4 regions of the Streptomyces sp. NPDC104309 genome follow, and region 3 is predicted to be linked to each of the others. Evidence: riboswitches for the same ligand, from Rfam matches in the RefSeq annotation. Region 3 holds a riboswitch; each other region holds the start of a gene.
The links. Region 3 has a riboswitch for cobalamin ahead of ACZ68L_RS29655 (cobalamin biosynthesis protein). Riboswitches for the same ligand answer to the same signal wherever they lie in the genome.
Positions count from the first base shown of each region.

Region 1: it holds a riboswitch for cobalamin, as region 3 does, so the genes downstream of both, ACZ68L_RS13870 (ribonucleoside-diphosphate reductase subunit alpha) here and ACZ68L_RS29655 (cobalamin biosynthesis protein) in region 3, are expected to answer to the same signal.
Region 2: it holds a riboswitch for cobalamin, as region 3 does, so the genes downstream of both, ACZ68L_RS11970 (ABC transporter substrate-binding protein) here and ACZ68L_RS29655 (cobalamin biosynthesis protein) in region 3, are expected to answer to the same signal.
Region 4: it holds a riboswitch for cobalamin, as region 3 does, so the genes downstream of both, ACZ68L_RS22285 (CbtB domain-containing protein) here and ACZ68L_RS29655 (cobalamin biosynthesis protein) in region 3, are expected to answer to the same signal.

Region 1 covers NZ_JBVJMV010000008.1:237-8,061, forward strand. Annotated here, with positions in the region: gene ACZ68L_RS13865 (ribonucleotide-diphosphate reductase subunit beta) at 1-897, opposite strand, end outside; gene ACZ68L_RS13870 (ribonucleoside-diphosphate reductase subunit alpha) at 897-3,308, opposite strand; cobalamin riboswitch at 3,447-3,574, opposite strand; gene mctP (monocarboxylate uptake permease MctP) at 3,753-5,390, opposite strand; gene ACZ68L_RS13880 (DUF3311 domain-containing protein) at 5,387-5,641, opposite strand; gene ACZ68L_RS13885 (GntR family transcriptional regulator) at 5,911-6,675, opposite strand; gene ACZ68L_RS13890 (extracellular solute-binding protein) at 6,955-7,825, shown strand, end outside.
Region 2 covers NZ_JBVJMV010000006.1:328,161-335,985, forward strand. Annotated here, with positions in the region: gene ACZ68L_RS11950 (helix-turn-helix domain-containing protein) at 159-1,688, shown strand; gene ACZ68L_RS11955 (hypothetical protein) at 1,836-2,282, opposite strand; gene ACZ68L_RS11960 (ABC transporter ATP-binding protein) at 2,472-3,260, opposite strand; gene ACZ68L_RS11965 (FecCD family ABC transporter permease) at 3,257-4,312, opposite strand; gene ACZ68L_RS11970 (ABC transporter substrate-binding protein) at 4,309-5,295, opposite strand; cobalamin riboswitch at 5,335-5,486, opposite strand; gene ACZ68L_RS11975 (hypothetical protein) at 5,649-6,182, shown strand; gene ACZ68L_RS11980 (HAD-IC family P-type ATPase) at 6,301-7,825, shown strand, end outside.
Region 3 covers NZ_JBVJMV010000024.1:58,829-66,653, forward strand. Annotated here, with positions in the region: gene cobN (cobaltochelatase subunit CobN) at 1-1,458, opposite strand, end outside; gene ACZ68L_RS29650 (cobyric acid synthase) at 1,467-3,008, opposite strand; gene ACZ68L_RS29655 (cobalamin biosynthesis protein) at 3,005-4,018, opposite strand; cobalamin riboswitch at 4,164-4,292, opposite strand; gene ACZ68L_RS29660 (hypothetical protein) at 4,465-4,695, opposite strand; gene ACZ68L_RS29665 (inorganic phosphate transporter) at 4,731-6,008, opposite strand; gene ACZ68L_RS29670 (class II aldolase/adducin family protein) at 6,272-6,931, shown strand; gene ACZ68L_RS29675 (alpha/beta hydrolase) at 7,013-7,825, shown strand, end outside.
Region 4 covers NZ_JBVJMV010000014.1:216,622-224,446, forward strand. Annotated here, with positions in the region: gene metE (5-methyltetrahydropteroyltriglutamate--homocysteine S-methyltransferase) at 1-1,646, opposite strand, end outside; cobalamin riboswitch at 1,812-2,029, opposite strand; gene ACZ68L_RS22280 (histidine phosphatase family protein) at 2,055-2,684, opposite strand; adenosylcobalamin (AdoCbl) riboswitch at 2,807-2,900, shown strand; gene ACZ68L_RS22285 (CbtB domain-containing protein) at 2,946-3,161, shown strand; gene ACZ68L_RS22290 (CbtA family protein) at 3,190-3,960, shown strand; gene ACZ68L_RS22295 (GNAT family N-acetyltransferase) at 4,074-4,583, opposite strand; gene ACZ68L_RS22300 (SDR family oxidoreductase) at 4,812-5,558, shown strand; partial or broken gene ACZ68L_RS22305 (TetR/AcrR family transcriptional regulator) at 5,619-6,346, shown strand; gene ACZ68L_RS22310 (tetratricopeptide repeat protein) at 6,362-6,736, opposite strand; gene ACZ68L_RS22315 (pirin family protein) at 6,904-7,825, shown strand, end outside.

The DNA of each region.
Region 1 (7,825 bases), on a different contig from region 3:
CGGGAAGCCCAGCCGGGTGAGCCGCTGGTCGGCCACGCACTCCAGGTACTGCCGCATCGACTCCGTGTTCATGCCCGGCAGCCCGTCACCGCACAGATCGCGGCCGAACTGCAGCTCCGCCGCCACGGCCTCCTTCAGCATGTCGGTGACCTGCTGCTGGAGCTCGTCGTCGAAGAGGTCGGGCTCCTCCTTGCGGACGGTGTCCACGACCTCGAACGCGAAGTTCATGTGCATCGTCTCGTCACGGAAGACCCAGTTGGTACCCGTGGCGAGACCGTGCAGCAGACCCCGCGAGCGGAACCAGTAGACGTACGCGAACGCGCCGTAGAAGAAAAGTCCCTCGATGCACGCCGCGAAGCAGATCAGGTTCAGCAGGAAACGGCGGCGGTCGGCCTTCGTCTCCAGCCGCTCGATCTTCTCCACCGAGTCCATCCACTTGAAGCAGAACTGCGCCTTCTCACGGATCGAGGGGATCTCCTCGACCGCGTCGAACGCGGCCGCACGGTCGTCCGGGTCGGGCAGATAGGTGTCCAGCAGCGTCAGATAGAACTGGACGTGCACGGCCTCCTCGAACAGCTGCCGCGACAGATACAGCCGCGCCTCGGGGGAGTTGATGTGCTTGTACAGCGTCAGCACGAGGTTGTTGGAGACGATCGAGTCACCCGTCGCGAAGAACGCGACGAGCCGGCCGATCATGTGCTGCTCGCCGGGGGAGAGCTTCGCGAGGTCGGCGACGTCGGAGTGGAGGTCGACCTCCTCCACCGTCCAGGTGTTCTTGATCGCGTCGCGGTAGCGCTCGTAGAAGTCCGGGTAGCGCATGGGCCGCAGGGTCAGTTCGAAACCCGGGTCGAGCAGGTTCTTGACGAGTGCGGACTTCTCGGAGTTGGTGGAGCTCATCACTGACAGGCCTCGCAGGACTCGGGGTTCTCCAGGGAGCAGGCGATCGCGTCGGCGTCGGGCGTCGAAGCCTGCTGTACGGGGATGGGGGCGGTGGCCGCGGCCTGGCCGGAGGCGGCGCGGGCGATCCGGGTCGCCGGGCGCGAGCGCAGGTAGTACGTCGTCTTCAGCCCCTGCTTCCAGGCGTACGCGTACATCGAGGAGAGCTTGCCGATCGTGGGCGTCTCCATGAAGAGGTTCAGCGACTGGCTCTGGTCGAGGAACGGCGTACGGGCCGCCGCCATGTCGATCAGTCCGCGCTGCGGGATCTCCCACGCCGTGCGGTAGAGCGCCCGCACGTCCTCGGGGATCCAGGCGAAGCCCTGCACGGAGCCGCTCGCGTCGCGCAGTGCCTCACGGGTCCGCGCGTCCCACACGCCGAGCTGCTTCAGCTCCTCCACCAGATACGCGTTGACCTGGAGGAACTCACCGCTGAGCGTCTCGCGCTTGAAGAGGTTGGAGACCTGCGGCTCGATGCACTCGTACACACCCGCGATCGAGGCGATCGTCGCCGTGGGCGCGATGGCGAGCAGCAGCGAATTGCGCATGCCGCTCTTCGCGACGCGGGCGCGCAGCGCGTCCCAGCGCTCCGGCCAGTTCAGCTCGGTGTCGTAGTGGTCGGGGTGCAGCACCCCGCGCGCGGCACGCGTCTCGGACCACGCGGGCAGCGGGCCGGACCGTTCGGCGAGCTCGCAGGACGCCTCGTACGCCGCGAGCATGATCCGCTCGGAGATCTTCGTGGAGAGCGCGCGCGCCTCAGGGGAGTCGAACGGCAGCCGCAGCTGGAAGAAGACGTCCTGCAGGCCCATCGCACCCAGGCCGACCGGGCGCCACTTCGCGTTGGAGCGGCCGGCCTGCTCGGTCGGGTAGAAGTTGATGTCGACGACCCGGTCGAGGAAGGTCACGGCGGTCCGGACGGTGGCGTCCAGCCGCTCCCAGTCGACGGTGCCGTCGGCGACGAACGCGCCGAGGTTGACCGAACCCAGGTTGCAGACGGCCGTCTCGCCGTCATCGGTGACTTCGAGGATCTCGGTGCACAGATTCGAGGAGTGGACGACCCGGCCCGGCTCGGCGGTCTGGTTCGCGGTCCGGTTGGAGGCGTCCTTGAACGTCATCCAGCCCTGGCCGGTCTGGGCGAGGGTACGCATCATCCGGCCGTACAGCTCGCGGGCCGGCATCGACTTGCGGGCCAGCCCCTTGGCCTCGGCGGCCCGGTACGCGGCGTCGAAGTCGTCGCCCCACAGGTCGACCAGCTCGGGCACGTCCGCGGGCGAGAACAGCGACCAGTCGCCGTCCGTGTCGACCCGGCGCATGAACTCGTCCGGGATCCAGTGCGCCAGGTTGAGGTTGTGCGTACGCCGCTGGTCCTCGCCCGTGTTGTCGCGCAGCTCCAGGAACTCCTCGATGTCCGCGTGCCACGTCTCCAGGTAGACGGCGGCGGCACCCTTGCGGCGGCCCCCCTGGTTGACCGCGGCGACGGAGGCGTCGAGCGTCTTCAGGAACGGCACGATGCCGTTGGAGTGCCCGTTGGTGCCGCGGATCAGCGAACCGCGGGCGCGGATACGGGAGTACGAGAGCCCGATGCCGCCCGCGTGCTTCGAGAGCCGCGCCACCTGGTGGTAGCGGTCGTAGATCGAGTCGAGCTCGTCGAGCGGGGAGTCCAGCAGATAGCAGGAGGACATCTGCGGGTGCCGGGTACCGGAGTTGAACAGGGTCGGCGAGGAGGGCAGATAGTCGAGCCGGCTCATCAGCCCGTACAGCGCGGTCACTTCGTCCAGGGCGCGTCGCGAATCGTCCTCGGCGAGACCGGACGCGACCCGCAGCATGAAGTGCTGGGGCGTCTCGATGACCTGGCGGGTGTGCGGGTGGCGCAGCAGATAGCGGCTGTGCAGGGTCCGCAGCCCGAAGTAGCCGAACCGGTCGTCGGCGCCGTCGGTGAGCGAGCGTTCCACCAGCGCGTCGAGGGCGTCCGCGTGCAGCGCGACGAACTCGGCGGTACGGTCCGCGATCAGGCCCTCGCGGTGCCCGACGGCGACGGAGGAGGAGAAGGAGACGGCGCCCTGGCCGGCCGCCTCGTCCACGATGGCGCGGGTCAGGAGCCTGGCGGCGAGACGGGAGTAGGCGGGGTCCTCGGAGATCAGCCCCGCGGCGGCCTCGGTGGCCAGCGAGCGCAGCTCGGCCTCGTCCGACCGGGCGCTGCGCCCGCGCAGCGCGGCGGCGGCGACACGACCGGGGTCGGTGTCGGGCAGATCGACGGTGAGGTCGGTCAGGGTCCGCAGCAGTGCGGTCCCCGGCCCGTCGTGTGCGGTCCCCTCGGACTCGGCCGCTTCGGACACGGCGACTGAAGCCGGATCGGCTGGCGCGATGGTCACGTGGTGCTCTCCCTCGCTCGGCTCGGGGCCGGCGGGGAACGGGGCAGCCGGGCAGAGGTGGGCCCGAGCGGGGCAGCACTCCGTACGGCGTCCACCGGCCCATCCGCGAGGCCCGGACGTCTGGCATCCGGTTCGGTCGAGCCGGATGCGCTGTCGGCAGGTCCTCGGACTTACTCGGGGGTGCGCAAAAGCGCACCGAACACACCGTTGCGGGACAGTTCCGGATTCGCACCGGATTCCCCTGCGGCGACAGCGAGCATGAGCATACATGTGGGGGCCGCCCGATGAGGCAGCCCCCACATGTTGTGTCGGCCGACTCGGGCCAAGCCCACAGAACGAGCTGTGCGGCCCTCTCCGGGGCCGCCCGGCCCCGATCGCACGGACGGCCCGCCGCGCCCCGCAGAAGGGGGCTCGACGGGCCGTCGGCCGGTGTCGGAGCGCTCGTCAGTGGCCGCCGCCCGGCGCTCCGGCCGTGGCCGGCGGGAGCGCCGCCTGGACGCCCGGGTCGCCCGAGTCGGCCGTGTAGTCGCCCGGGGAGGTCTCGTCGATTCCGGCGGGCGCCTTCACGGCGTTCAGGACGAAGGTGAGCACCACCGTCACGACCACGTTCAGCACGAACGCCGTCAGACCGATGTAGCCGATCTCGCCGATGCCGGGAATCTCCTTGGACGAACCGCCGAAGTGCGCCTGGGTCGGGCTGGCGACCCCGTACGCGGCCACCGTGCCGTACACCATGCCGACCGCCCAGCCCGCGAGCAGCGCCCAGCGGTGGAACCAGCGGGTGAACAGCCCGCCGACCAGGGCCGGCATCGTCTGGAGGATCCAGATCCCGCCGAGCAGCTGGAAGTTGATCGCGACCGTCTTGTCCATGGTCAGGACGAAGGCGAGCGCGCCGACCTTCACCAGCAGGGACGCCAGCTTGGAGACCTTGGTCTCCTGCTCCGGGGTGGCGTCCGGCTTCAGGAAGTCCTTGTAGATGTTGCGGGTGAAGAGGTTCGCCGCGGCGATCGACATGATCGCCGCGGGCACCAGCGCGCCGATGCCGATGGCGGCGAACGCGACGCCCGCGAACCAGTCCGGGAACATGTCCTCGAACAGCTGAGGGATGGCCAACTGCCCGTTGTCCACCTTGATCCCGGCGGCGATCGCCATGAAGCCGAGCAGCGCGAGCAGGCCCAGCATCAGCGAGTACAGCGGCAGGATCGTGGTGTTGCGCCGGATCACGTTGCGGCTGCGGCTGGAGAGCGTCGCCGTGATCGAGTGCGGATACATGAAGAGCGCCAGCGCCGAGCCCAACGCCAGGGTGGCGTAACCCCATTGGCCCGCCTCGCCGGGTGCCAGCGCGCCGCGCGGCTTGCCGGTCGCCGGGTTGGTCTGCGAGAACGCCTCGCCCGCCTTGGCGAAGATGTCGTCGAAGCCGCCGAGCTTGATCGGGATGTAGATGATCGCCACCACGATGACCAGGTAGATCAGCCCGTCCTTGACGAACGCGATCAGCGCCGGTGCCCGCAGGCCGGACGAGTAGGTGTACGCGGCGAGCACCGCGAACGCGATCAGCAGCGGCAGGTCCTTGACGAACCAGTGGGTGTTCTCGCCGCCACCGACGCCCATCACGTCCAGCACCGCCTGGATGCCGACGAGTTGGAGCGCGATGTACGGCATCGTGGCGAGGATGCCCGTGACGGCGACCGCCAGCGACAGCCCCTTCGAGCCGAAGCGCCCGCGGACGAAGTCCGAGGTGGTCACGTAGCCGTGCTTGTGCGAGACCGACCAGAGCCGCGGCAGGAAGGTGAAGATCAGCGGGTACACGAGGATGGTGTACGGCACGGCGAAGAAGCCGGCCGCGCCCGCCGCGTAGATCGCCGCGGGCACGGCGACGAAGGTGTACGCGGTGTACAGGTCGCCGCCGAGCAGGAACCAGGTGACCCAGGTGCCGAACGACCGTCCGCCCAGGCCCCATTCGTCGAGGCTGGCCTCGTTCTCGGCCTTGCGCCAGCGTGCCGCGAGGAAGCCCATGACCGTGACGGCCAGGAAGAAGAAGATGAAGACGCCGAGCGCGACGCCGTTCACGCCGTCCTTCATGCCGACGCACCCCCCTTGCGGGCGCGCTGGTCACGCTGCCACAGCTTGTACGCGACCATCGTGAGCGCGGTGGAGATCAGCACCCAGAGCATCTGGTACCAGTAGAAGAACGGGATGCCGATGAAGGTGGGGTCCACCTTCGCGTACGAACTCACCCAGAGCATCGCCACGAACGGCGCGACGAGACAGAGGGCGATGATTACCCGCACGGGCGTGATGGTGGGCGGTTTTCCTTCAGGCTCTGCCGGCATGCGGCGACTCCGTCCCCTCGCTGATCACCTGTTGTAATGCGCAGGAAATCTAGGGGAGGCTTCCGGTCACCGTCACCCCCTGTCCGCATTGCGGTCCGGCAACGGCCCCGCGAATGGGATCGAATGTTCGGAATGTTGTCAAACGTGCGGGAGCCGGCTCGTACGGAGACAGCCGAACGGCCCCCGTGGAGTGATGCGTTCCACGGAGGCCGTCGACGGCCGGGTGTGCGAGTGCGAGGGCCGGAATTCGCCGGCCGCCGCGTCCGGGGTCAGTCCGTCGGCCGCTTCAGGCGCGCCACGAACTTGTACCGGTCGCCGCGGTAGACCGAGCGCACCCACTCCACCGGCTCGCCCCGCCCGTCCAGCGAGTGCCGGGACAGCATCAGCATCGGCAGGCCCACATCCGTACCGAGCAGTCCGGCCTCGCGCGGGGTGGCGAGCGAGGTCTCGATGGTCTCCTCGGCCTCGGCCAGCCGGACGTCGTACACCTCGGCCAGCGCGGTGTAGAGCGAGGTGTACTTCACCAGCGAACGGCGCAGCGCGGGAAAGCGTTTGGCCGAAAGGTGCGTGGTCTCGATCGCCATCGGCTCCCCGCTGGCGAGCCGCAGACGCTCGATCCGCAGCACGCGGCCACCGGCCGTGATGTCGAGCAGCCCGGCGAGCGTGTCGTCGGCCGTGACATAGCCGATGTCCAGCAACTGGGACGTCGGTTCCAGCCCCTGGGCGCGCATGTCCTCGGTGTACGAGGTGAGTTGCAGGGCCTGCGAGACCTTCGGCTTGGCGACGAAGGTGCCCTTGCCCTGGATGCGCTCCAACCGGCCCTCGACGACCAGCTCCTGGAGCGCCTGGCGCACGGTCGTGCGCGAGGTGTCGAACTCGGCGGCCAGGGTCCGTTCCGGCGGCACGGGGGTGCCTGGCGGCATGGTGTCCGTCATGTCGAGGAGATGTCGCTTCAGCCGGTAGTACTTCGGGACGCGTGCCGTCCGCGTGGCCGCGCCCGTCTCGTTCTCCGTACTGCCCCCGTCGGCACCCATGGCCCGCCTTCCCGACTGCTGCGTTGCTGCCGTCACCGGCTCCTCCGTCTGTCGCGGCTCACATGGTGGCACGGTCCGGTCACGGCTCGTCGCCCTCCCTTAGGTGTCGGTCCTATAACGGACGCGAGTGCACTTCTTATACACCCTTGACACCCCTAAAGGTCTAGGCCAAGCTCCCGGTACTGGTCTAAACCATTAAAGACCAGGTCCAGCCCCAGCAGTACTCGTCGAAAGTCTTCGCGGTGGGCGGGGTTGCAGTATCCCTGAGGAGGGTTTGGCGTGAAGCGCAAGCTCATCGCGGCGATCGGCGTCGCGGGCATGATGATCGGCATCGCGGCCTGTGGTTCCGACGACGGCGGCAGCGGCAAGAAGGCGGGCGCCGACGGTTACCAGGGCCAGACCCTGACTGTCTGGACGATGTCGGGATCGAACCCGCCCGGGTGGACCAAGACGGTCACCGATGAGTTCGAGAAGAAGACCAAGGCCAAGCTGAAGATCGAAGTCCAGGACTGGAACGGCATTCAGCAGAAGGTCACCACGGCCCTCTCCGAGTCCAACCCGCCGGACGTCCTGGAGATCGGCAACACCCAGACCCCGGCGTACGCCAAGACCGGCGGCCTCGCCGACCTCGGTGACCTCAAGAAGGAGATCGGCTCCGCCTGGGCCGACGGCGTCAACCAGCCCTCCGTCTACGACGGCAAGCAGTACGCCCTGCCGTGGTACGTGGGCAACCGCGTCGTCATGTACAACAAGAAGGTCTTCAAGGACGCCGGTATCACCGAGACTCCGAAGACCCGTGCCGACCTCTTCAAGGCGTTCGACGCCATCAAGGAGAAGGGCAAGGCCGAGCCGATCTACCTGCCCGGCCAGAACTGGTACTTCTTCGACGGCCTGCTCGTCGGCAAGGACGTCTCGCCGGTCAAGAAGGAAGGCGACAAGTACGTCTCCAACCTGGGCGACCCGAAGGTCGCCGAGGCCATGGACGTCTACAAGCAGTACCAGGCCTACTCCAAGGCGCCCAAGGACAAGGACGAGGCCACCCCGCAGCAGGCCGAGGTCTTCGCCAAGGGCAAGACCGGCGCCATCATCGCCATGGGCTACGAGGCCGGCACCGCCATCAAGGCCAACCCGAAGCTCAAGGACGACATCG
Region 2 (7,825 bases), on a different contig from region 3:
CACGCATGTCCGGGTGAACCATGGAACGCACGGTGCGCCGGTCGCCGCACTCTTCACACGCGACCGGCCGCGCAACTTCCGTGCCTCCACGCCCTGCCGTCACCCGAATGCCACACCCCACCACAGGTCTCATCTCATATCTGAGATAACCTTTCGCCATGTCAGACGATTACCTCGTACGCATCGGCAAGCTCATACGTGACGCCCGTCAGCACCGGGGCTGGACACAGAGTCAGCTCGCCGAGGCGCTCGCCACCAGCCAGAGCGCCGTGAACCGCATCGAGCGCGGCAACCAGAACATCAGCCTTGAGATGATCGCGCGCATCGGTGAGGCACTCGACAGCGAGATCGTGTCGCTCGGCTACGCCGGGCCCATGCACCTGCGAGTGGTCGGCGGTCGCCGGCTCTCGGGTTCCATCGACGTCAAGACGAGCAAGAACGCGTGCGTGGCCCTGCTCTGCGCCACACTGCTCAACAAGGGCCGCACGGTGTTGCGCCGGGTGGCCCGTATCGAGGAGGTCTACCGCCTCCTGGAGGTGCTGAACTCCATCGGCGTGCGGACCCGGTGGATCAACGACGGGACCGATCTGGAGATCGTTCCGCCCGCCCGGCTCGACCTGTCCGCCATCGACGCGGACGCCGCCCGCCGGACCCGTTCCATCATCATGTTCCTCGGCCCGCTGCTGCACCGGATGGACTCGTTCAAGCTCCCGTACGCGGGCGGCTGCGACCTCGGTACGCGGACCATCGAGCCGCACATGATCGCGCTGCGCCGGTTCGGCCTGGAGATCGCCGCGACCGAGGGGCTTTACCACGCCCAGATAGACCACTCGGTCACCCCCGACCGTCCCATCGTGCTGACCGAGCGCGGGGACACCGTGACCGAGAACGCACTGCTGGCCGCCGCCCGGCACGACGGCACGACCGTCATCCGCAACGCATCCTCCAACTACATGGTCCAGGACCTGTGCTTCTTCCTGGAGGCGCTGGGCATACGCGTCGACGGCATCGGCACCACCACCCTGACCGTGCACGGCTCCCCGCACATAGACGTGGACGTCGACTACTCCCCCTCCGAGGACCCGGTCGAGGCGATGAGCCTGCTGGCCGCCGCCGTGGTGACGGAGTCCCAGCTGACGATCCGCCGGGTACCGATCGAGTTCCTGGAGATCGAGCTCGCGGTGCTGGAGGAAATGGGTGTCGACTGCGACCGCACGACGGAGTACACCGCCGACAACGGCCGTACCCGGCTGGTCGACCTCACGGTCCGGCCCTCCAAGCTGGAGGCGCCGATCGACAAGATCCACCCCATGCCGTTCCCCGGGCTCAACATCGACAACGTGCCCTTCTTCGCGGCCATCGCCGCCTCGGCCCAGGGCCAGACCCTCATCCATGACTGGGTCTACGACAACCGGGCCATCTACCTCACTGACCTGAACCGCCTGGGTGGCAGGCTGCAACTCCTGGACCCGCACCGGGTGTTGGTCGAGGGCCCGACCCGGTGGCGCGCCGCCGAGATGATGTGCCCGCCCGCACTGCGGCCCGCCGTGGTGGTGCTGCTCGCCATGATGGCGGCGGAGGGCACGTCCGTACTGCGCAATGTGTATGTGATCAACCGCGGTTACGAGGAGCTCGCAGAGCGCCTCAACTCCGTGGGCGCGCAGATCGAGATCTTCCGGGACATCTGACCGGCAAAGGCCGCCGCCCCCTCTCTGGCCAGGCTGAACGCTGGTTCGGAAGGGGGCGGCGGCATCCGTGGGACTTCTCTGGGACTTTGCGCCCGAGCGGGGACTGCACCGAGCTGCGGCCCGGCCCCGGCGCGGTCCGGGCCGAGGCTACGTGAAGTCCGCCAGGGCTCGGAAGTCGGTCAGCAGCTGCTCGGGGCCGCGTTCGGGGCAGCCGAGGGCTGTCAGTTCGGCGGTACGCCCGACGGATGCCGGCTGGATGCGCGCGGCGGCTTGCGGCGGACGGCCGTGTGCCGCCGGTCCGCCGTCCGGGATTTCTTCCGTGAGCAGCCAGTTCTCGCCGGATCCGGCGATCACCACACCGTGCTCCGGTGCGGCCGCCGCGGCCCGTCGGGCGATGCGGCCTTCGTGCGCGAACGTCGACGGTCCGGACTCGAACCACACCGGACCCCGGGGACTTCTCCGGGACCTGCGGCCGAGCGGGCTGCCGCGGTCCGCGGCCACAGCCGGGACCTGCTGGTCCCGCACCATGCCAAGGCCGAGCCCGAAGCGATCGATGAAGACACCCACGGGGACCGGCTCAAGCAGTGCTTCCACGACGAGGGACTGCCCCTGGACGTGCGAGCGGCAGGCGCCCTGCTCCTGCTGGGAAGCCGGAGCAGGCAGGGAACCCTGTTCTCCCCCTTGCCGTCGACGGTGGGTATCGCGCCGCGGACGGTTCGCCTTCGGTGATCTGCCGGCGTGGCCCGTGCGGCAGGGGCGTCCAGGCAGGGGACGTGTTGTCGCTCATGACAGCGGGAGGTAGACGACGTTGGGGGAGCCGGTGACCGGGTGGGCATCGATCCGGGACCGCACCCCGTAGACCTCCGCCAGCAGTTCCTCCGTCAGCACCGCGTGCGGGGAGCCGGACGCCACCACCCGTCCGGCGCTGAGGACGAACAGCCGGTCGCAGTAGGAAGCGGCCAGGTTGAGGTCGTGCAGCACCAGCAGATTGGTGGTGCCCAGCGTCCTCACCAGGCTGAGGATCTCCAGCTGGTAGCGGATGTCCAGATGGTTGGTGGGCTCGTCGAGCGCCAGCAGTCCCGGGTCCTGGACCAGGGCGCGGGCGATCAGGGCCCGTTGCCGTTCCCCGCCGGACAGTTCCTCGAACCGCCGGTCGGCCAGGGCCACTGCGCCGACACGCCGCAGCGCCCGGTCGATGCGGTGGGCGTCGTCGGCGTCGTCCTGCTCCCAGAACCGTTTGTGCGGGCTGCGGCCCATCGCCACCACTTCGCGCACGGTCAGGCCGAAGGCGCCGGGGCTGTCCTGCGGTACGACGGCGACACGCCGCGCCCGTTCCTTCACACCGAGGGCCGCGGCGTCCGCCCCGTCCAGCAGGACCCGCCCCGCTGCGGGGCGCAGGGCGCCGTACACACAGCGCAGAAAGGTGGTCTTGCCGCTGCCGTTCGGCCCGACCAGGCCGACCGTCTCGCCGGGGGCGGCGTCCAGCGCGACCCCGTCGAGCAGGGTGCGGCCGGCCACCTCGTAGCTGATCCCGTCGGCGGCGAGCGCCGCCGGGGACGGCGCCGGGCTCATCCGGTGATCCCTTCGGTACGGCTGGAACGGCGCAGCAGCCAGAGGAAGAACGGGCCGCCCACCAGTGCGGTGACCACCCCGGCGGGAATCTCCTCGGGGGCCGCCACAGTCCGCGCCAGCAGATCGGCCAGCAGCAGGAAGACCGCCCCGCCGAGCGCGGTCACCGGCAGCAGTCTGCGGTGGGACGCGCCGACGATCAGCCGGGCGGCGTGCGGGATCATCAGGCCGACGAAGCCGATCGCCCCGCTGTAGGCGACCAGTACGCCGACGATCAGCGACACCAGCACGAAGACCCCGCCCCGGAAACGTCCGGGGTCCAGGCCGAGGCTGCGGGCCCCCTCCTCCCCGGTCAGCAGCAGATCCAGCGGACGGGCCAGGCTGATCAGGAGTACGGCCCCGACGCCCAATACCACGGCGGGCAGGGCCAGTTCGTCCCAGCGGGCGCCGCCCAGGCCGCCCAGGGTCCAGAACAGGATCGCCCGCACCTGCTCGGCCCGGGAGGACAGCACCAGAATCAGGCTGGTGAACGCGGACAGCACATACTGGATCGCCACCCCGGCCAGAATCAGCCGACCGGTCGTCATGGTGCCGCCGCGCCGGGCCATCGCGTAGACGGCGACCAGTGCGGCCATGGACCCGGCGAACGCGGCGGCGGGCAGCGCCACATCGGCGGCGGCACCGGCGCCGACCCCCAGCACGATGACCACGACGGCGCCCGCCGACGCCCCGGAGGAGGCGCCCAGCAGAAACGGATCGGCCAGCGGGTTGCGCACCAGCGCCTGGAGCACCGCGCCCGACAGGGCCAGCCCGGCGCCGACGACGACCCCGAGCAGCACCCTGGGCAGCCGTACCTCCCACACGATCGTCTGGTACGCGCCGGTGCGTTCGCCGCCCAGCACCGTACGCACCACCTCGCCCGGCGGAATCCGTACCGGGCCGAGCGCCAGGCCGGCCACCGCCGCCGCGAGCAGCAGCACCGTGAGGACGCCGATCACGACGGGTGTCGAGCGGAGGACGGCCTTCAGGCGGGGGCGGGCGGACTCCGCGCTCACGGGGTACCGGGGTGCAGCTGCCCGGCCAGGTCCTGCACGGCGTCGGCGACCCGGACGCCGAGCACGGCCGAGGACAGCGGGAGTACCGCGAACCTCTTGTTCCTGATCGCCGGTACGTCCGCGAGCGCCGGGTCGTTCAGCAGCCGCTTCTTCTTGGCCGCGACCGTGGTGCCGCCGTAGTCGTAGATCACGACCACCTCGGGCCTGCGCTTGATGACCTGCTCCCAGGACACGTCGCCGAAGGTGCCATCGAGGTCCGCGAAGACGTTCCTGCCCCCGGCGAGCCGGACGATCTCGTTGCCGATGCCGTTGCCGCCCGCCGTGAACGCGGAGCTGTCGCCGGAGTCGTACACGAACACCGAGGGATGTGAGGAGCCCTTGAGCTCTGTCTCGACCGCCCTGATCTTCTGCCGCTCCTCGGCGATCAGCTTCCTGCCGCGCTCCGGTACGCCGAAGGTCCTGGCGACCTGGGTGATCTCGGTGGCGAGCTGATCGATACCGACCTTGCCCTTGGTGCAGTACTCGATGTTCAGCCGGGTGTTGATGCCGCTCTTCCGGAGCCCCGCCCGGTCCTGGCCCCTGGCCTTGTCGAAGGCGCTGCTGTAACCGCCGTAGACGAAGTCGGGGTTGGCACCGAGCAGCACCTCCTTGGAGGGGTACTCCTTCGCGAGCACCTTGGTTGTGGCGTATGCGGACCGGTACTTCGGCAGGATGCTGTCGTCCAGGTAGGCCGTCCCGGCCAGCCGGTCCTGGAGCCCGAGGGCCAGCATGATCTCGGTGGCGTGCTGGTTCATGGTGACAGCCCGCTTCGGCGGGGCGTCGAAGGTCGTCCTCGTACCGCAGTTGGTGACCGTGTAGGGGAAACCGTCGGCGGCCGGTGCGGCCTCTGTCCTGCCCTCGCCGCCCGTGCCGGAGCCACAGCCGGTGAGCGGCAGCAGAAGCAGCGGTATGAGCGCGAGTGGTACATGGCGGATCCGGAGCATGACCGAGCCTTTCCGGGGGATGTCCTCGTCCCCTGGCTGTACGGAGAAGGCGGCGCGGCCAGTGTCTGGCTTCCGGGCTGCTGCAGCCCGGTCACAGTGGCGGGACCGTACCGGATTCACACCGGTTTCCTGACGCGCGTCGCCTGAGATTTCGGGGCCCAGTCTGTCAGACCGCGGAATCAGCGAGCCCGTCAGTACAACGAGCCTGTCCGTACACCGCGCGTTTACGCTGCGTACCCATTCGGCTCCATCAGCGTTGCCGGGTATGCGGACGTTTGACACGATAGGTCGGAAGGTGAGGGATACGGCAGCGCGCCGCTGTCCGCCTCGCCAGCCTTTCGGAAGGAGCGATCATGGCTGTGAAGGCCGCTGGACGACGCTCCGGCGATACGAAGCCGGCGACGCATCCCGTCCAGGACGTTTTGGCACACCCCATGGAGACCATGACGACGGTCGTGGACAGAGTCCCGGGTGTCGAGGTGGTCAAGGGTGTCTTCGACGGCGTACTGGACTCCGTCGGAGTCGTCTCGCCGCACGCCCGGCGGGTCACGGCGTACGCCGGAGCCGGTCTGCTCGGTGCGGTGGGGTTGATCGAGTGGCCGGTGGCGGTCGCAGGCGCCGCGGTGGTGTGGCTGACCCAGCCGCGCCGTGAGGACGTGACCGAGGAGTCGGCAGGTGCCGGTCACGGGCTGCGGGCCAAGCAGGCGGCCCGGTCGGCCAAGGCGTCGACCGCTTCGACGGCTTCGCGGAAGCCCAAGTCGCCGGCGAAGGCTTCGGCCAAGACGTCGACGAAGGCGACCGGCGCGAAAGGGAAGGCGAAGGCCGGCCCGTCCGGGCAGCGCGGCAGCGCGCGAAAGCCTGCGGCAGCCGGGCGGAAGAAGAGCTGAACACCCTCAGCGTGCTTGATCGCCCGCTGCCCGTCGCCGGGTGGCAGGTTCGCTCACTCTCGGGCTCGAAGGCCCGGTCCCGCACAACGGCCTGACGACGAGCCCGTGAAGGTGAGAGATGCTGTCGCGTTTGCTGCCCCTGTTGCCCGTTGCAGAGCTGAGCAGCGCTCTTGCCACTGCCCCGGTCCGGGCCACTCGCCGTATGACACCATCGGCGTCGGCGGCGGGGCACGTGGCTACCGAGATCGTCAGCGCCGGTGTGCGGAGTGCGGTAGGTGGCGCGGCGGCCGTGTCGAGGGCGGGGCTGCTGTTCGGCAGGGCTGCCCGAAATGCCATGGCTCCTCAGGTCGGGTACTGGCACGCCGCATCGCGTATGCACCTCGCCCTGCACCACTCCCCGGACGCTCCGCTGAAGTCTGTGGCGCGTCTTGAGGACGCGGCCGCGAAGGTTGCTTCCGAGCTGTGCGAGCACCCCGACGTGGTGAGCGCCTATTGGGACGGGGGGCTGATGCGGCTCGTCGTACAGCTTGCCGAGGACGGGGCCGATGAGGATGTGGCGGACGCGGCGGCCGAATTGGCCGCCGGGCACGGTCTGGAGCAGGTCGGTGAGCCAACGCTGGCCCATGCACATCCGGGCGCTGCCGGCGGTGTGCGCGCGAGCTTGGTCGGCCTGGCGTGCGACGCCGTTGGGGTCGCCGCCGCGCTGACCGCGCGGAGCGCGCGCGTGCAGCAGGCGCCCCAGGCGGTATCGGCCGTGGCGACGCTGCTGCGGGAGGACTCGCGGGTGCGGGCCCTACTGCGCCGCTCGCTGGGCACCGACGGTACCGATCTGCTGCTCGCCGCGGCGTATGCGGCGGCCAACGGCGTCGGTCAGTCGCCCACACCGCTGCTGCTCGACGCGGCACTGCGGACCACCCAACTGGTGGCGGCCCTGGCTCGGCTCGCCGCGTTCGACGCGGTGCACGACGCGCTGTGCGAACCCAGTCGGCTGACAGTTGCCGGGAACGACATCGAGCGGCCGCCCCTGCGGGCCTGCCCGGGGGAGGAGTACGCCGACGCCGCGGTCAACGGCATGTTGGCCGGGGCGGCGACGACGCTGTTGTTCACCCGTGACCTGGGCAAAGCTGCCGAGGCCGTACTTGCCGGGACCCCCAAGGCGGCGAGGTACGGCCCGGCCGGCTTCACCGCGGCGCTGAGCACCCTGCTGGCCCGCGAGGACGCCCTGGTCCGCGACGCCGAGCGGCTGCGTCGGCTCGAACTCGTGGACACCGTGGTGCTGCACCCGGAAGCGCTGCACCGCTACCGGCTGTGTGTGCTGGAGGTCCACCCGAGCACCGACGACTGGGACCATCACCAGCTCTGGCAGGCCGCCACCAGGGCTCTCCAGGGGACCTCGTGGGATGTCTCGTGGGGGAACGGCGAGGCAGCCGGTACGGCGGAGGAGGCGTACCTCGGCCTGCGCCCGGTACCCGGCGGTCCGCCGGCGGAGACGGGCATGATGATCGCCTCACTGGGCGACCAGGACGTCGGCACCGTGCTGGTCGGCTGGGAGACCGACCCGATGGCCGAGGCCGCGCTGGACGCGGCGCGGCGCGCGGGCCTGCACGTCGTGGTCGTCGAGAACGATTCGCTGGACGAGTTCG
Region 3 (7,825 bases):
GTAGTGGTGCGACGGCGGCATGTCGGGGTCGTGGTAGATCGCGATCGGGTTCTCGCCGAAGCCGCGCGGCGGCTGGATCAGCACCACCACGTTCCCGAACTGCAACGAGGCGAGGACGATGTCGTCCCCGTCCACGTACAGCGAACCCGGCGGCTCGCCCCAGTGCTCCAGCATCGAGTCGCGCAGCTCCGGTTCCAGCGTGTCGAACCAGGCCCGGTAGTCGGCGAGCGGCACCCGCGCGGGTGCCGCGGCGAGCTGCTCCTCGGTCAGCCACTCCACGTCGTGGCCACCGGCGTTGATGAGTCGGTGGATGAGCTCGTCGCCGTTGTCGGGGTGCCCGTCGACCGCGTAACCGGCCTCGCGCAGGGCGTCCAGGACCCGTACCGCCGACGCGGGCGTGTCCAGTCCGACGGCGTTGCCGACACGGGAGTGCTTGGTCGGGTAGGCGGTGAAGACGAGGGCGAGCTTCTTCTCGGCGTTCGTCCTGTGCTTGAGGACGGCGTGGCGCACCGCGATTCCGGCGACACGCGCGGCGCGTTCGGGGTCGGCGCGGTACACCGGCACGTCGTCGGGTCCCTGCTCCTTGAAGGAGAACGGGACGGTGATCAGCCGGCCGTCGAACTCGGGGATCGCGACCTGCATCGCGGCGTCCATGGGGGAGAGCGCGGCGTCCGACGCCTCCCACGCGGCGCGCGAGGAGGTCAGGCACAGGCCCTGGAGCACGGGGACGTTCAGATCGGCCAGCGCCCCGATGTCCCAGGCCTCGTCGTCGCCCCCGGCGGAGGCGTCCGACGCGCGGGTGCCGCCCGCCGCGAGGACCGTGGCGACCAGGGCGTCCGCCCTGCCGAGCAGCTCGTACAGACCGGCGTCCGCGCCGCGCAGCGAACCGCAGTACACCGGCAGGGCGTTGGCGCCACGCGCCTCGACCGCGTCGCACAGCACGTCCACGAACGACGTGTTCCCGGACAGCTCGTGTGCCCGGTAGAACAGCACGCCGACGGTCGGGCGTCCCTCGATGAACTCGCGGTCGCCGTGCAGGCCCCACTCGGGCATCTTCTGCGGCTCGGCGAAGCCGTGGCCGGTCAGCAGGACGGTGTCGGAGAGGAAGCGGGCCAGCTCCACGAGGTTTCCGGGGCCGCCCTCCACGAGGTAGCGCAGCGCCTCGGCGACGACACCGGCGGGTACGGACGACTCGGCCATCAGCTCCGCGTCCGGCACGGCCTCGCCGCCCAGCAGCACGGTCGGGATACCGGACGCGTTGAGGACGGCCAGCCCGTCCTCCCAGGCGCGCTTGCCGCCGAGGAGGCGGACGACGGCGACGGAGGCGCCCTCGATCAGCGCGGGGAGTTCCTCGTGGGCGTCGATGCGGGTGGGGTTGCCGATCCGGTACGGCGCGCCGCAGGCGCGCGCGGCGAGGAGGTCCGTGTCGGCCGTCGACAACAACAGCACGGTGCTCATAGGGGCGTTCATGCGCGTGCTCCAGGTGCTCCGGGGGCGATGAAGGGAAGTCCTGAGGGCGCGCCCGACTCGATGAGCCGGAGCAGCGCGTCGGTGTCCGCGTGTTCTTCGATGAGGTCGCCGAGGCGGTCGAGCTGTTCCTCGCGCAGCACGCCGAAGGAGGTGTCGGGGGCGGGGACGAAGCGCCGTCCGGCGGCGCGCGCGATCTCGGTCAGGAAGCGGCGGCGGAACACGTCGCTCTCCAGCGCGCCGTGCCAGTGGGTGCCCCACACCGCGCCGACCCGGCAACCGTCCAGGCTGCGTCCTCGGTCATCGGAGATGAACGCTGCACCGCCGTGTACGTCCGCGACGCCGTGGTGGATCTCGTACCCCTCGACGGGGGCGCCGAGCGCCTCGCCGACGGGGCGGGCGAGGGTCTTCTCGCGGTCGAAGCGGATGCGTACGGGCAGCAGGCCGAGGCCGTCCACGTGCCCGGCCCGCGACTCGACCTCGTCCTCGATGTGTTCGCCGAGGATCTGGAAGCCGCCGCAGATGCCGAGGACCGGCCTGCCCTCGGCGGCGCGCCGGACCAGGGCGTCGGCGAGACCGCGCTCGCGCAGCCAGGCCAGCGCTTTCACGGTGCCACGGGTGCCCGGCACGATGACGAGGTCGGCGTCGGCCAGCTCCTCGGCGCGGTCCACGAACCGCACGACGACGCCCGGTTCGGCGGCCAGCGCGTCCACATCGGTGAAGTTCGACATCAGAGGCACGGCGCACACCGCCACGCGCAGCACGTCCTCGGCGTGCGGCGGCGCGACGACCGACTCGCGCACGGCCCCGCGCAGCGAGACGCGCAGCCCGTCCTCCTCGTCGATGCCGAGGCCGTGGGCGAAGGGCAGCACCCCGTACGTCCGCCGTCCGGTGATCCCGCGCAGCATCTCCAGGCCCGGCTCCAGCAGCGACACGTCGCCGCGGAACTTGTTGACGAGGTAGCCCGCGATCAGCGACTGGTCCTCGGCGTCGAGCAGCGCCGTCGTGCCGAAGAAGGAGGCGAAGACGCCCCCGCGGTCGATGTCGCCGACGACCACCACCGGGAAGCGGGCCGCGCGTGCGATGCCCATGTTCACGATGTCCGTGCGCCGCAGATTGATCTCGGCCGGACTGCCCGCCCCCTCGCAGATCACCACGTCATAGGTGCCCCGAAGCCGGTCCAGACAGTCCACGACCGTGGAGAGCAGCGCTTCCTGCCGGCCTCCGTGGTAGCCGCGGGCGCTCATCTCGCCGACCGGCCGTCCCATCAGGACGACCTGGCTGGAGCGGTCGCCGCCGGGCTTGAGCAGGACGGGGTTCATCAGCGCGGACGGCTCCACCCGGGCGGCCTGGGCCTGCATGGCCTGGGCGCGCCCGATCTCGGCGCCCTCGCGGGTGACGAACGAGTTCAGCGACATGTTCTGCGCCTTGAAGGGCGCCACCTTCACGCCCCGGCGCACGAGCCAGCGGCAGATGCCTGCCGTGACGACGCTCTTGCCCGCGTCCGAGGTGGTCCCGGCGACCAGCAGTCCGCCGCTCATGTCCGTCTCCGTCCTGCGATCCGGGTGTTCCCCGTGCGCGTTCCCGTGGTCCGGTGTCCCGCGACGCGTCGTGCGGCGAGGCCCGCGCCCAGCCGTCCCGCCACGCACACGCCCAGGGCGAGCGCGCTCACCCGGCGCGACAGCCGTACCGCGCGTTCGATGTCCTCGGTCTCCACCGCCCGGCCCGTCGCCCCGTTGAGGACGGGACGGCGCTCGACCCTCCCGCCGTACGCGAGGGTCCCGCCGAGCCGCACGCCGAGCGCGCCCGCGAACGCGGCCTCCACCGGGCCCGCGTTGGGGCTCGGGTGCTCGGCCGCGTCGGCCCGCCAGGCCCGTACCGCGCCACGTGGCCGCCCCCCGGTGGCCACGGCGAGCAGGGCCGTGAGCCGGGCTCCGGGCCAGCCCGCGACGTCGTCGAGGCGGGCGGAGGCCCAGCCGTAGCGCCGGTGGCGGGGCGACCTGTGGCCGACCATGGCGTCGAGGGTGTTGGCGGCCCGGAAGCCGACGAGCCCCGGCACCCCGGCCAGCGCGCCCCACACCAGGGCGCCGACCACCGCGTCCGAGGTGTTCTCGGCCACGGACTCCACCACGGCGCGGGCGATCTGCGGTCCGTCGAGGGAGTGCGGGTCGCGTCCACAGAGATGCGGCAGCCGCTCGCGGGCCAGTTCGAGGTCACCGGCCGCCAGGGCGTCGCCGATCGTCCGGGCCTCACGCCCCAGGGACGTGCCGCCGACGACGGACCAGGTGGCGGCCGCGGTCAGCGCGACACAGGCGGCGGGACGGCCGCGCACGGCACGGCTGATCAGCGCGGCACCCCCCGCGGCGCCTCCGGCCAGGACAAGGGTGTGCAGTGCGCCCCACCCGCGGTGGTCGCGCCACAGCCGGCGTTCGACGCTCGCCGCGGCCCGCCCGAAGGCGGCGACCGGATGCCCCCTGCGAGGGTCACCGAGCAGCAGATCGCCGATCAGACCGGCCGTGGCGCCGTACGCGAAAATGCGATCGGCACGCACGGCTCAACCGGCCGACGCGCCTCGAAGGACCTTCGTACAGGCGGCTCTCGACGAGAGCGCCACAGCAACGGACGCACGGCAGCCAGGCATGGCGATATGTCCTCACTCAGGGTCCGCGCCCTGGTTCGACGTGACCGGCGACGAGAGTCTCCTGGCTCCCGGATCCGCAGTACCCCCGGCCTTCCAGCCCGCTCGCGCGCGCCGTGACTTCCGGTGTGGGGGACTGCTCCCCGGTGACAGTGGCGGGACCGCGCCGGATTCGCACCGGCTTCCTCTGCTGTCGCCGTAATTGGCTCCGGCAGTCCACCACGCTCCGCGAACGCCCGTCAACTTGCTGTTGACCTGCGGCGGCGCAGTGTGCTGAGGCCCACATCGGGTCGGGCACACCGGAACGGGCCGGACACACGAGGTGTGTCCGGCCCGTCGGGGAGTGCGCGGGGGAGGGGTCAGGCGACGATCAGATAGATCCCGTACGCGACCGCCGCCGCGCACAGCCCGAAGCAGACGTACGCGCCGGCGCGGGCCAGCAGCAGCGAGCCGCCGGAGCCGCCCTGCGCCGCCGGTTCGGGCTGCTTGGAGAGACCGACGATGCCCAGGGTGAAGAGACCCACCAGCGCGACGGTGACGACGAGGGAGACGCCGAAGACGGAGCCGAGGGCTGCCCAGTCGATTTTCATGCTGATTCCTTAGACGGCCGGCCTGGACGGCTGACCTAGACGGTGGCGGGTCGCGCCGGGTCCTGGGGGGTGCCGGCCGGGGCCGGAATGGTGGTCTTGAGGTCCTGGGCCGTTGCCTGGGCCGTCGCCTGGGCCGCGGTGGGCGGCGGGCTGACGGCGGCGATGGCCGTGGTGACGACGCCCGCCGGTTCGGCCGCGCCGTCCGCCGGCGTGACATCGCCGTGGCCGACCGGCTTGCGGCGCGACACCAGCCAGATCGAGCCGGAGCCCGAGACCAGCAGCGCCGCGACGACGACGACACCCCAGGTGCCCTGTTTGGTGAGGAGTTCCGCGCCCGCGCCGACCAGGCCCGCGGCCGGCAGGGTCAGACCCCAGGCGACGAACATCCGGGTGGCGGTGGACCAGCGGACCACGCCGCCCTGACGGCCGAGACCCGCGCCCATCACGGCGCCGGAGCAGGACTGGGTGGTGGAGAGGGAGAAGCCGAGGTGCGAGGAGGCCAGGATGACCGTGGCCGCGCTGGTCTGGGCCGCGAAGCCCTGCGGCGGCCTGAGGTCGGTGAGGCCGCTGCCCATGGTGCGGATGATGCGCCAGCCGCCCAGGTAGGTGCCGAGCGCGATGGCCGTACCGGCGGCGACGATGACCCAGACCGGCGGGTTGGCGCCGGGGTGCAGGACGCCACCGGTGACCAGGGCCAGGGTGATGATGCCCATGGTCTTCTGCGCGTCGTTGGTGCCGTGGGCGAGGGAGACCAGTCCGGCGGAGGCGATCTGACCGGCGCGGTAGCCCTTGGCGGTGGCCTTCTCCTGGGCGTCGTTGCGGATCTTCCCGCCGATCCGGTACGTCAGCCTGGTGGCCAGCAGCGCGGCCAGGCCGGCGACGATCGGGGCGGCGACCGCGGGGAGCAGCACCTTGGTGACGACCGTGCCGCCGTCGACCGACGACCAGCCCGCCGACATCACGGCGGCACCGATCAGGCCGCCGAACAGGGCGTGCGAGGAGCTGGACGGCAGTCCGACCAGCCAGGTCAGCAGATTCCAGAGAATGGCGCCGACGAGTGCCGCGAAGATGACTTCTGTCCGCAACCCGTTCTCGTTGATGATTCCGCCGGAGATCGTCTTGGCGACCTCCACGGACAGGAACGCGCCGACGAGGTTGAGAACGGCGGACATGGCCACCGCTGTCTTCGGTCTGAGCGCACCGGTCGAGATGGTCGTGGCCATCGCGTTGGCGGTGTCGTGGAAACCGTTCGTGAAATCGAACACTAGAGCTGTCACGATCACAATCGCGAGGAGCAGCGTGATGTGTTCCATTTACCCAGGCAATCGTTCGACGTCATTGGCAGGTGGACCGTAGGCAACCTGGGTGAACGGAAGATGAACTGGGGAGGGCACTGTGGTGACTCCAAACGGAGCCGGGTCGCTCTGTTTGTCCTCCCCGGTGTGGCGGGCGCCCGGGACGGGGCCTCAAGGGGCCTGATTTCGGCCCTCGCCACCCCTTTTGCGAACTTCACCGGTTTGTGACTTCTGTGGCCGATCGCATGTCCGTTCGGCTCCCGGGCTGACAGGATCTCCGCATGAGCGAGCAGCAGCGGGACGCGATCGGACGGGCCTGGGACGCGGTCGTCGCCACCGCCCGCCGGACGGCGGCGGACGGCCTCGTCGTGGGAACCTCGGGAAACGTGTCGGCCCGGGTCGGCGGGACGGTCCTGGTCACCCCCAGCGGCGTGCCGTACGAGAGGCTCGGCCCCGAGGACGCCGTCGGTGTCGATCCGGAGGGCAACCGGGTCCTTGGTGAACTGGCCCCGACCAGCGAACTCCCGCTCCATCTCGCGGTCTACCGGAACAGCGACGCGGCCGCTGTCGTGCACACTCACGCGGTGCACGCCACGGCCGTCTCCACCCTGGTCCCCGAGGTGCCCCCGGTGCACTACGCCGCCGCCATGCTCGGCGGCACCGTCCGGGTCGCGGCCTACGCGCGCTACGGAACCGAGGAGCTGGCCGAGAACATGCTCGCCGCCCTGCGGGACCGCACGGGCTGCCTGCTCCAGAACCACGGGACCGTCACCTATGGAGCCACCCTCGAAGAGGCGTACGACCGGACCGCCCAGCTGGAATGGCTCTGCCGGCTCTGGCTCGCCGCGAGCTCCGTACCCGGACGCACCCCGAACCTCCTCTCCACGGCTCAGCTGCGCGACGTCCAGGAAGCTCTGAAGGGATACGGGCAGCCGGGCTGACCCGGCCCGTCCCGCCCCCGCCGGGCCACCGGACGGCCCCGTCGGCTGGCAGGGTGTGGGACACCCCACGACACTGGAGCCGTGCGCCCGGCAACAGTCACGGCAGCAGCCGTCACCACGATCCTCGGCGTCGGTGCGGCAGCGGTCGCCGCCGGCCGGTACGCCAGCGACGCCGCCCTCAGGGCGCCGTCCGGACGACCGCTCCCCGCCGACCGCAGACTCACCGTGCACGCCACGGCCGCCGGGCAGATCACCCTGACCCGCTCCTTCGCCGCCCTGCGGCCCGGCACGTACGGACTGGTGGGCGACGACATCCACGCCGTGGTCGGCCCGGTGATCGAACACGCCCACCACGCCCCCGACACCGTCGTCCGCAGACTGGAACGCGTCAACCGGGGCAGCCTGGAACCCGGCGCCGAGGTCCGGATCACCCCGCAGCTGTACAGCGGCGACCCCTCCTCGGCCCTCGGCCTCGAACACCAGGAGGTCGAGATCCCCGGGGAACTCGGCACCCTGCCCGCCTGGTTCCTGCCAGGCCCCCGCGGCACCTGGGTGATCACCGTGCACGGACTCGGGACCACCAGGGAACACCCCATGAACGTCATGGAGTTCCTGCACGATCTGCGCCTGCCCGTGCTCGACCTCGCCTACCGCGGCGACCCCGGGGCCCCGCGTTCCCCCGACGGCCTCGCCCACCTCGGCGAATCCGAATGGCGCGACCTGGACGCGGCGATCCGCTTCGCCGTGCGGTACGGAGCCGAGAAGGTCGTCCTGCACGGCTGGTCCACCGGCTCCTCGATGGCGCTGCACGCGGCCGTCAACTCCGCGCTGCGCGACCGGATCGGGGGTCTCGTCCTCGACTCCCCGGTCCTGGACTGGGCCACCACGCTGCGC
Region 4 (7,825 bases), on a different contig from region 3:
ACCGTCATCGGTTCCGGGCGGGAGACGTCCCCGGCCAGGATCGGCGGCCGGACATACCGTGTGCCGTACGACTGGACCCAGCCGTGCCGGGTGGCGACGTAGCCGGTGAGCCGCTCGGCGAAGTACTGCACCATGTCGTTGCGTTCGGGCTCGCCGTGCACCAGCACATCGATGCCCGCCTTCTCCTGGAACGCCAGCACCTCCTGGATCTCGGCCTCGATCCGCTTGTCGTACGTGGCGGTGTCGATGCGTCCGGCCCGCAGATCGGCGCGTGCGGTGCGCAGTTGGGCCGTCTGGGGGAACGAACCGATCGTGGTGGTGGGCAGCGGAGGAAGCCGCAGGCACTCGCGTTGGGCCGCCGCCCGCCGCGGATACGACGGTTCGCGGCGCACGTCGGACTCCGTGACGGCCGCGGCCCGTGCCCGTACCGCCGGGTCGTGGGTGAGCGCCGATCGGCTGCGCGAGGCCAGATCGGCACGGTTGGCGGCGAGTTCGGCGGCGATCGTGTCCGTGCCCTGTGCGAGCCCCTTGGCCAGGGTGGCGATCTCGGCGGACTTCTGCCGGGCGAAGGCCAGCCAGCGGGCCACCTGCGGATCGAGGTCGCGCTCGGCGTTCACATCGAGGGGAACGTGCAGCAGGGAGCAGGAGGCCGCGACATCGACCCGGTCGGCGAGACCGAGCAGGGTGCCGAGCGTCGCCAGGGACCGCTGGTGGTCGTTGATCCATACGTTGCGGCCGTCGACGACTCCGGCGACCAGCCGCTTGCCCGGAAGACCGCCGACCGCGGCGAGATCCGGCAGGTTGGCGGACGCCGGGCCCGTGAAGTCGAGTGCGAGTCCGTCGACCGGTGCCTTCGCCAGCACGCCGAGGGCCTCGCCGAGCCGGTCGAAATAGGAGGCGACGAGGAGTCGCGGCCGGTCGGTGAGCGCGCCGAGGCAACGGTAGGCGTGTGCGGTGGCGCTGAGCTCCGCCGCGGTGCGGTCCTGGACCAGGGCCGGCTCGTCGAGCTGCACCCACCGGGCACCGGCCGCGCGCAGATCGGCCAGCACCTCCGCGTACACCGGCAGCAGCCGGTCGAGCAGGGTCAGCGGTTCGAAGTCGGCGGCGACGCCCGGAGCGGGCTTGGCCAGCAACAGATATGTCACCGGGCCGACGAGCACCGGCCGGGGGCTGAGCCCGAGGGCCAGCGCCTCCTCGAACTCCGCGACCTGCTTGGTGGAGTCGGCGGTGAAGACAGTGTCGGGACCGAGCTCCGGCACCAGGTAGTGGTAGTTCGTGTCGAACCACTTGGTCATTTCGAGCGGCGCCACGTCCTGCGTACCGCGCGCCATCGCGAAATAGCCGTCCAGCCCGTCGGCTTCGACGGCGTCGCGGTGCCTGGCGGGTACGGCACCCACCATCACGCTGGTGTCCAGTACGTGGTCGTAGTACGAGAAGTCACCGGTCGGTACCTCGTGGATGCCGTCGTCGACGAGCCGGAGCCAGTTGGCGCGGCGCAGGCCGGCGGCGGTCTCCCGCAGGCCGGCCGCGGTGACACGGCCCTTCCAGTACCCCTCGACGGCCCTCTTCAGTTCCCGGTCTCCCCCTTGGCGGGGACAGCCGTACACGGTGGCCCGGGCTGCCGCGGCTGCGGACTTGCTGGTCACGGAACTCTCCTTCGCGAGCGTGTGTCCTGGTACGACCCCGGGACGTGCCGAAGGCGCGAAGGGAGGACGGAGCGGACCGAACCGTCGCGTCGTGCCGACGCGCCTGCCCTGCCCGATCCGTACGCCGACCCGCCCACGAGGTCACCGGGATCACCGTGCGCGTCCGACGCGCACGGGCAGTGGCAGGTCTTCGGACTCGCGGGCACGTCTCGCGTACGAGACACCTACTGGCCGTCGCTTCCCGGAGCCCGTCTCGGGTCCAGTGCTTGATGACGGCGGTCGTTCCCACTCACCGCTGCGGGGCAGTCCCGGATTCCCACCGGGTTCCCTCTTGCGACGCGCCTGTCTGGCGGACAGGGCGAACCAGCTGCCCCATCAGACTATGCGCTGACTACGGTCGCCGGCACCTCAGTTGTCCCGGGGAGTGGTGGCGGAGCGAGGATGCCGGTGCCGCGGAGCGGGGGACAGCGGCTGACCGCAGCGCAGGTTCCACCGTCCCGACCGACCGCTGAGTCCGGTCAGGGTGAGCGGGGCGACATCCAGCCGCCAGAACGCCTCCGCCGGCAGAGCGAGCGCCCGTACGACCACCGCCCGCACCACGGCGGGCTCGACGACCGCCAGCACACGGCCGCCCTCCTCGCCGTACCCGGACTCCAGTGAGTCCAGCAGGCCGCCGATCCTGGCGCAGAACTCCAGCAACGATTCGCCGCCGTGCGGGGCCGCCGACGGATCGGTCATCCAGAGCGACACCGCGTCCGGCTCGACGCCGCTCACCTCGGCCAGCCGCCGCCCGCTCCAGCGGCCCATGTCCCAGCCACGGACCGCGGGTTCGGGCCTGGCGCGCAACCCCAGCGCGTCGGCGGTCCCGGCACACCGTTCGGACGGCCCGCGCACATACCGATCGGCCGAGGGCACCGCCGCCGCGGCGGCGCGGGCCCGCCGGGCCCCGGCCGCGTCGAGCGCGGCGTCGTCGTCGAAGCGGGCCTCGCGCAGCGCGGCGTTGAGTGCCGGTGAGATCAGCATCACCTGTACCGTCATGAACCGGTCAACTCCCTGAACCGTGGCCTCTCGCGTGCGCTCACCATGGCATGCGGGCGTCGCGGCCCCGCCGACGGGACCGTGGCCCTGCCCGCTCCCAGGAGGTATCGTCCGACGGACATGACGAAGGTGTGACGGAAGTCCGGTGAGAATCCGGCACGGTCGCGCCACTGTGTACCCGTACCCGTACGGGAAGTCAGACCCAGCACCTTCGTCTCAGGCACCACGATCGGGACGCGTGTTCCCTCAGGAGGTTCTGCCATGGCACAGAGTGCTGCCCCCGCCACCGCCGTACCGGCGATCACCCCCATCTCCCTGAAGTCCATCGCCCCTTGGGCGGTCTTCTTCGGCATCCTCATGCTCGTACTGCTGTACTTCGTCGGCGCGGAACAGGGCGCCACCGCGGTCATCTCCGGCGAGGGTGTCCACGAGTGGGTCCACGACGGTCGCCATCTCCTCGGTTTCCCCTGCCACTGACGTACCGTCCGATCCTGGGGAAGACCTCATGAACTCCATATCTGTCAGAGCCCTGCTCGTCCGCGGCATGCTGGCCGGCCTCGCCGCGGGCGCGCTCGCGCTGCTCGTCGCCTACCTGCTCGGTGAGTCCCGGGTGGACGCGGCCATCGCCCTCGAAGAGTCGCACAGTCATGACCACGGCGGCGGTGAGGAACTCGTCAGCCGCGCCGTGCAGTCCACCGCGGGTCTTGCCACCGGTGTGCTCGTCTTCGGTGTGGCGATCGGCGGGATCGCCGCCCTCGTCTTCTGCTACGCCCTGGGCCGGATCGGCCGATTCGGCCCACGGGCCACGGCGGCCCTGATCGCGGGTGCCGCCCTGCTGACGGTGTACGTCGTGCCGTTCCTGAAGTACCCGGCCAACCCGCCGGCCGTCGGCAACCCCGACACCATCGGCCGCCGCACCGCCCTGTTCTTCCTGATGGTCGCCCTCAGTGTGCTGCTGGCGGTCGCCGCCGTCATCCTCGGCAAGCGGCTGGCTCCCCGCCTGGGCAACTGGAACGCGACGATCGCCGCATCGGCCGCCTACGCGGTCGTGATCGGGGTCGCCTATGCGTTCCTGCCGTCGTTCAACGAGGTGGGAAGGGATTTCCCGGCTACCCTGCTCTGGGAGTTCCGGCTCGCCACCCTCGCGGTACAGGCCACCCTCTGGGTGACCTTTGGTCTCGTCTTCGGCCACCTGACGGAACGGCTTCTCGTACCGAGGGCCGGCACCGTCGCGACGGGAGGCGGTACGGCGAACCGGGCCGCCGCAGCCGGCTGACCGGCGTACCACTACTCACCACCAGCGGACATCGGAACCCGCCGGGAGCCTCCCCGGCGGGTTCCGCCGTCCTGCCAGGCGCGGCCGTCCCCGGGGAACGGACGGTCGCGTACTCACTGCTCCTTGCCCTGTCGACCCCAGTCGATCCGGTAGTACTTCAGCTTCGCGTCCTCCTTCACCAGGCGCATGCCGACGGCTGTCATGACGTGCTGCGACGCGAGGTTGTCCAGGTCGGTGTCACCGTGGACACAGATCACCCCCTGCTCGCGGGCGAACAGCAGCAGCGCCCGCAGCGCCTCGGAGGCGTAACCCCTTCCCTGAACCGAGGGAACGAGGCCGTAGCCGATCGTGACGTGCCCGTTCTCGTCCGGGGCGCCGTGGAATCCCAGCCCGCCGATCACGACTCCGTCCTCACGGCGACATATCTCGTACGAGCCGAACGGGCTGGGATCACCCGTCGTCGCGCAGGCGTCGAGGAAGCGCTCCGCCGCGGCCGTCTCGCCGGCGGACGGGTATCCCGGCGCCCAGTCGGCCCCCTCGCCCGGTGTGCCCGCCATTACCCGCAAGGCGTCGGAGGCGCTCATCAGGCGGAGCAGGAGGCGGGGAGTCTCAAGATCGGTCATGACCGAGTGAAGTATCACGAGGGGCGGGCGGACGGCATCCGGATTGTCCGGGACGAGTGTCCGGCGAGCGGCGAGCGGCGGGACGGGGTCGTGCGGGGTCCTGTGGGGCCGGGAGAGCGCTGCGCGTAGCGCTGCTACGAACGAGGTAGCGTTGCTAACTTCCTGGTGTTGGCGTTGATCACGTCGGGTTGGTGAACGCACCAGCCGCCTGGAACGGGGAGCACCGTCATGAGCGAGCAGCCCACCACCGCGCGCCGGGTGGCGATCGTCACCGGGGGATCCCGGGGCATCGGCCGCGAGAGCGCCGAGCGGCTGGCGTTGGACGGTTTCGCCGTCGTCATCAACTACGCGGGAAACCGGACCGAGGCCGAGTCGGCGGCGGCGGCGATCACCGAGGAGGGCGGCCAGGCCATCACTTTCCGCGCCGACGTGGCCGACGAGGTCGCGGTCTCGGCCCTTTTCGACACGGCCGAGGAAACCTTCGGGGGAGTCGACGTGGTCGTGCACGCGGCCGGCGGCATGACGCCGGCGCCGCTGGTCGACACCGACCTGGAGGCGCTGGACCGGATGTACCGCACCAACATCCGCGGAACGTTCGTCGTCGACCAGCAGGCGGCCCGCCGCCTGCGCGAGGGCGGGGCGGTCATCAACTTTTCCAGCTCCGTGCTGTCGCTGGCCATGCCCGGCTACAGCGCCTACGCCGCGACCAAGGGCGCTGTCGAGGCCGTGACCCTGATCCTTGCCCGGGAGCTGCGCGGGCGGGACATCACGGTCAACGCCGTGGCACCCGGACCGACCGCCACCGCACTGTTCCTGGACGGCAAGGACGAGCAGACCATCGCGAAGCTGGCCGGTCAGCCACCGCTGGAGCGGCTGGGCACCCCCAAGGACATCGCCGGGGTGGTCTCCTTCCTGGCCGGCCCGGCCCGCTGGGTCAACGGTCAGGTGCTGCGCGCCAACGGCGGCATCGTCTGAGCGGCGGGGGTGACGCCGCCCGCCGTCGCCCCGCCTCATCCGCTTGATAGCGTCCGTGCGATGAGCACACGAGCACGAATCCTGGAAGTGGCGGCGCGTCTGGTCGCGGAGTCCCCGAACGGGGACATCTCCACCCGGGCCGTGTGCGAGGCCGCGCAGGTGGGGCCCCGGCGCTCCACCGCCACTTCGGGGACAAGGAAGGCCTGCTGTCCGCGGTGGTGGACCACGGCTTCGACACGTACCTGGCGACGAAGCGGCAGCGTGGCGAGAGCGCGGACCCCGTCGAGGACCCGCGCGACGGCTGGGACAGTCACGTCGAGTTCGCCCTGCAGAACCCCAATCTCTACCGGCTGATGAATTCACCGGCCATGCGCACCCCACCGGCCGCGGCCCTGGAGTCCCACCAGATCCTCACCAGGGACCTGGAACGGGCCGCGGCGGTGGGCAAGCTCCGGATGGCTCCCGAGCTGGCCGCGCAAATGGTGATGTCGGCCCATGTGGGCGTGGCGCTGATGCTCGTCGCCCGCCCCGCGACCTTCGGCGACGCGAGCATGTCGCGACGGGTCCGCGACGCCGTGCACGCCGCGGTCTTCACCCCGGACGTGTCCGGCACCGCCGCCGACACGGACCACGCGGGGGCCGCCGCGTCCGAGCCACACTTGCCGGCCACCGCGGCCCGGCTGAACGCACTGCTGCGGCAGTCGCCCGACCCGGGACTCACCGCGGCAGAGGGCGCCCTCCTGACGGAATGGCTGAACCGTCTGTCGAACGCCCCTCGCGACCGCTGAGACCCCTCGCGACCGTCAGGCGCCGGTCCTCCGGTCCCCGTCGACGTCGAAGTCGAAGTCTCCGGAGAATGCCGCCGCCATTCGCAGATGGCCGGTCGCCTCCGCGCTCCGTCCCTGACGCTCAAGCGTGCGGCCCAGCATCAGCCGGGCGTAGGGCTCCACCGGGTCGCGCTCCAGAACCGCCCGCAGTTCCGTCTCGGCCCTGCCGAGCCGCGCCGAGTGGTAGTAGGTCCGGGCCAGCAGCAGACGCGGGGAGACCTGCTCCGGTACCTCCTCGACCAGCCCTTCCAGAATCCGGGCCGCAGTCATGTACTCCTTCGCCTCGAAGAACATCTGCGCACGGTCCCAACGGTCGGCGGCCGTACCGAACTCGAAATAGGTGTCGCTCACTTGACCTCCTCGTTCACGGGCCGTCCCCGGCCCCGCCCTGCCGCTGACCCAGCCATACGCCCGGCCACGCTTCACTGACCCGAACATGGCACACTAGTTGAATATTCCACTAAAGTATCGGCGTGGGTACCGGCACCCCGGGCCCGCACGGGAATAGGTTGAGCGCCATGAGCAATCTCGATCGCCAGGCCGCACTCTCCGTCTGCGGAGGCCGGGGCTTCGTCGTCGCCGAGCCCGTACGGGAACTCCTCACCCCCCGCCACGTCCAGCTGGGTGAGTCCACCGAGGTACGCAGACTGCTGCCGAATCTGGGCCGCAGGATGGTCGGCGCGTGGGCCTTTGTCGATCATTACGGTCCCGACGACATCGCCGGCGAGCCCGGAATGCAGGTGCCGCCCCACCCGCACATGGGTCTGCAGACGGTCAGCTGGCTGCATGACGGTGAGGTCCTGCACCGGGACAGCCTCGGCAGCCTGCGGACGATCCGCCCGCGCGAGCTGGGGCTGATGACCTCCGGCCGGGCCATCAGTCACTCCGAGGAGAGCCCGAAGTCCCACGCGAGGTTTCTCCACGGCGCCCAGCTCTGGGTCGCCCTGCCGGACGCCCACCGGAACGTCGAGCCGCACTTCCAGCACCACACCGAACTGCCGACCGTCTCCGCGCCCGGCCTCACCGCGACCCTGATCCTCGGTGAACTCGACGGCGCCACTTCGCCCGGCACCGCCTACACCCCGATCGTCGGCGCCGACCTGTCCCTGTCCGCCGGTGCCGAGGCCCGCCTGCCGCTTGATCCGGACTTCGAGTACGCGGTGCTCTCGATGTCCGGCCAGGCCGAGGTCGACGGCGTACCCGTGCTGCCCGGTTCCATGCTCTACCTCGGCTGCGGCCGTTCCGAACTCCCCTTGCGCGCGGACACCGAGGCGGGCCTCATGCTGCTCGGTGGCGAGCCCTTCGAGGAGGAGATCGTGATGTGGTGGAACTTCATCGGGCGGTCACACGAGGATATCGCACAGGCGCGTGCGGACTGGATGAACAGTGCCCGGTTTGGGGAAGTGGACAGCTATGACGGGGGCCGGCTCCCCGCTCCCG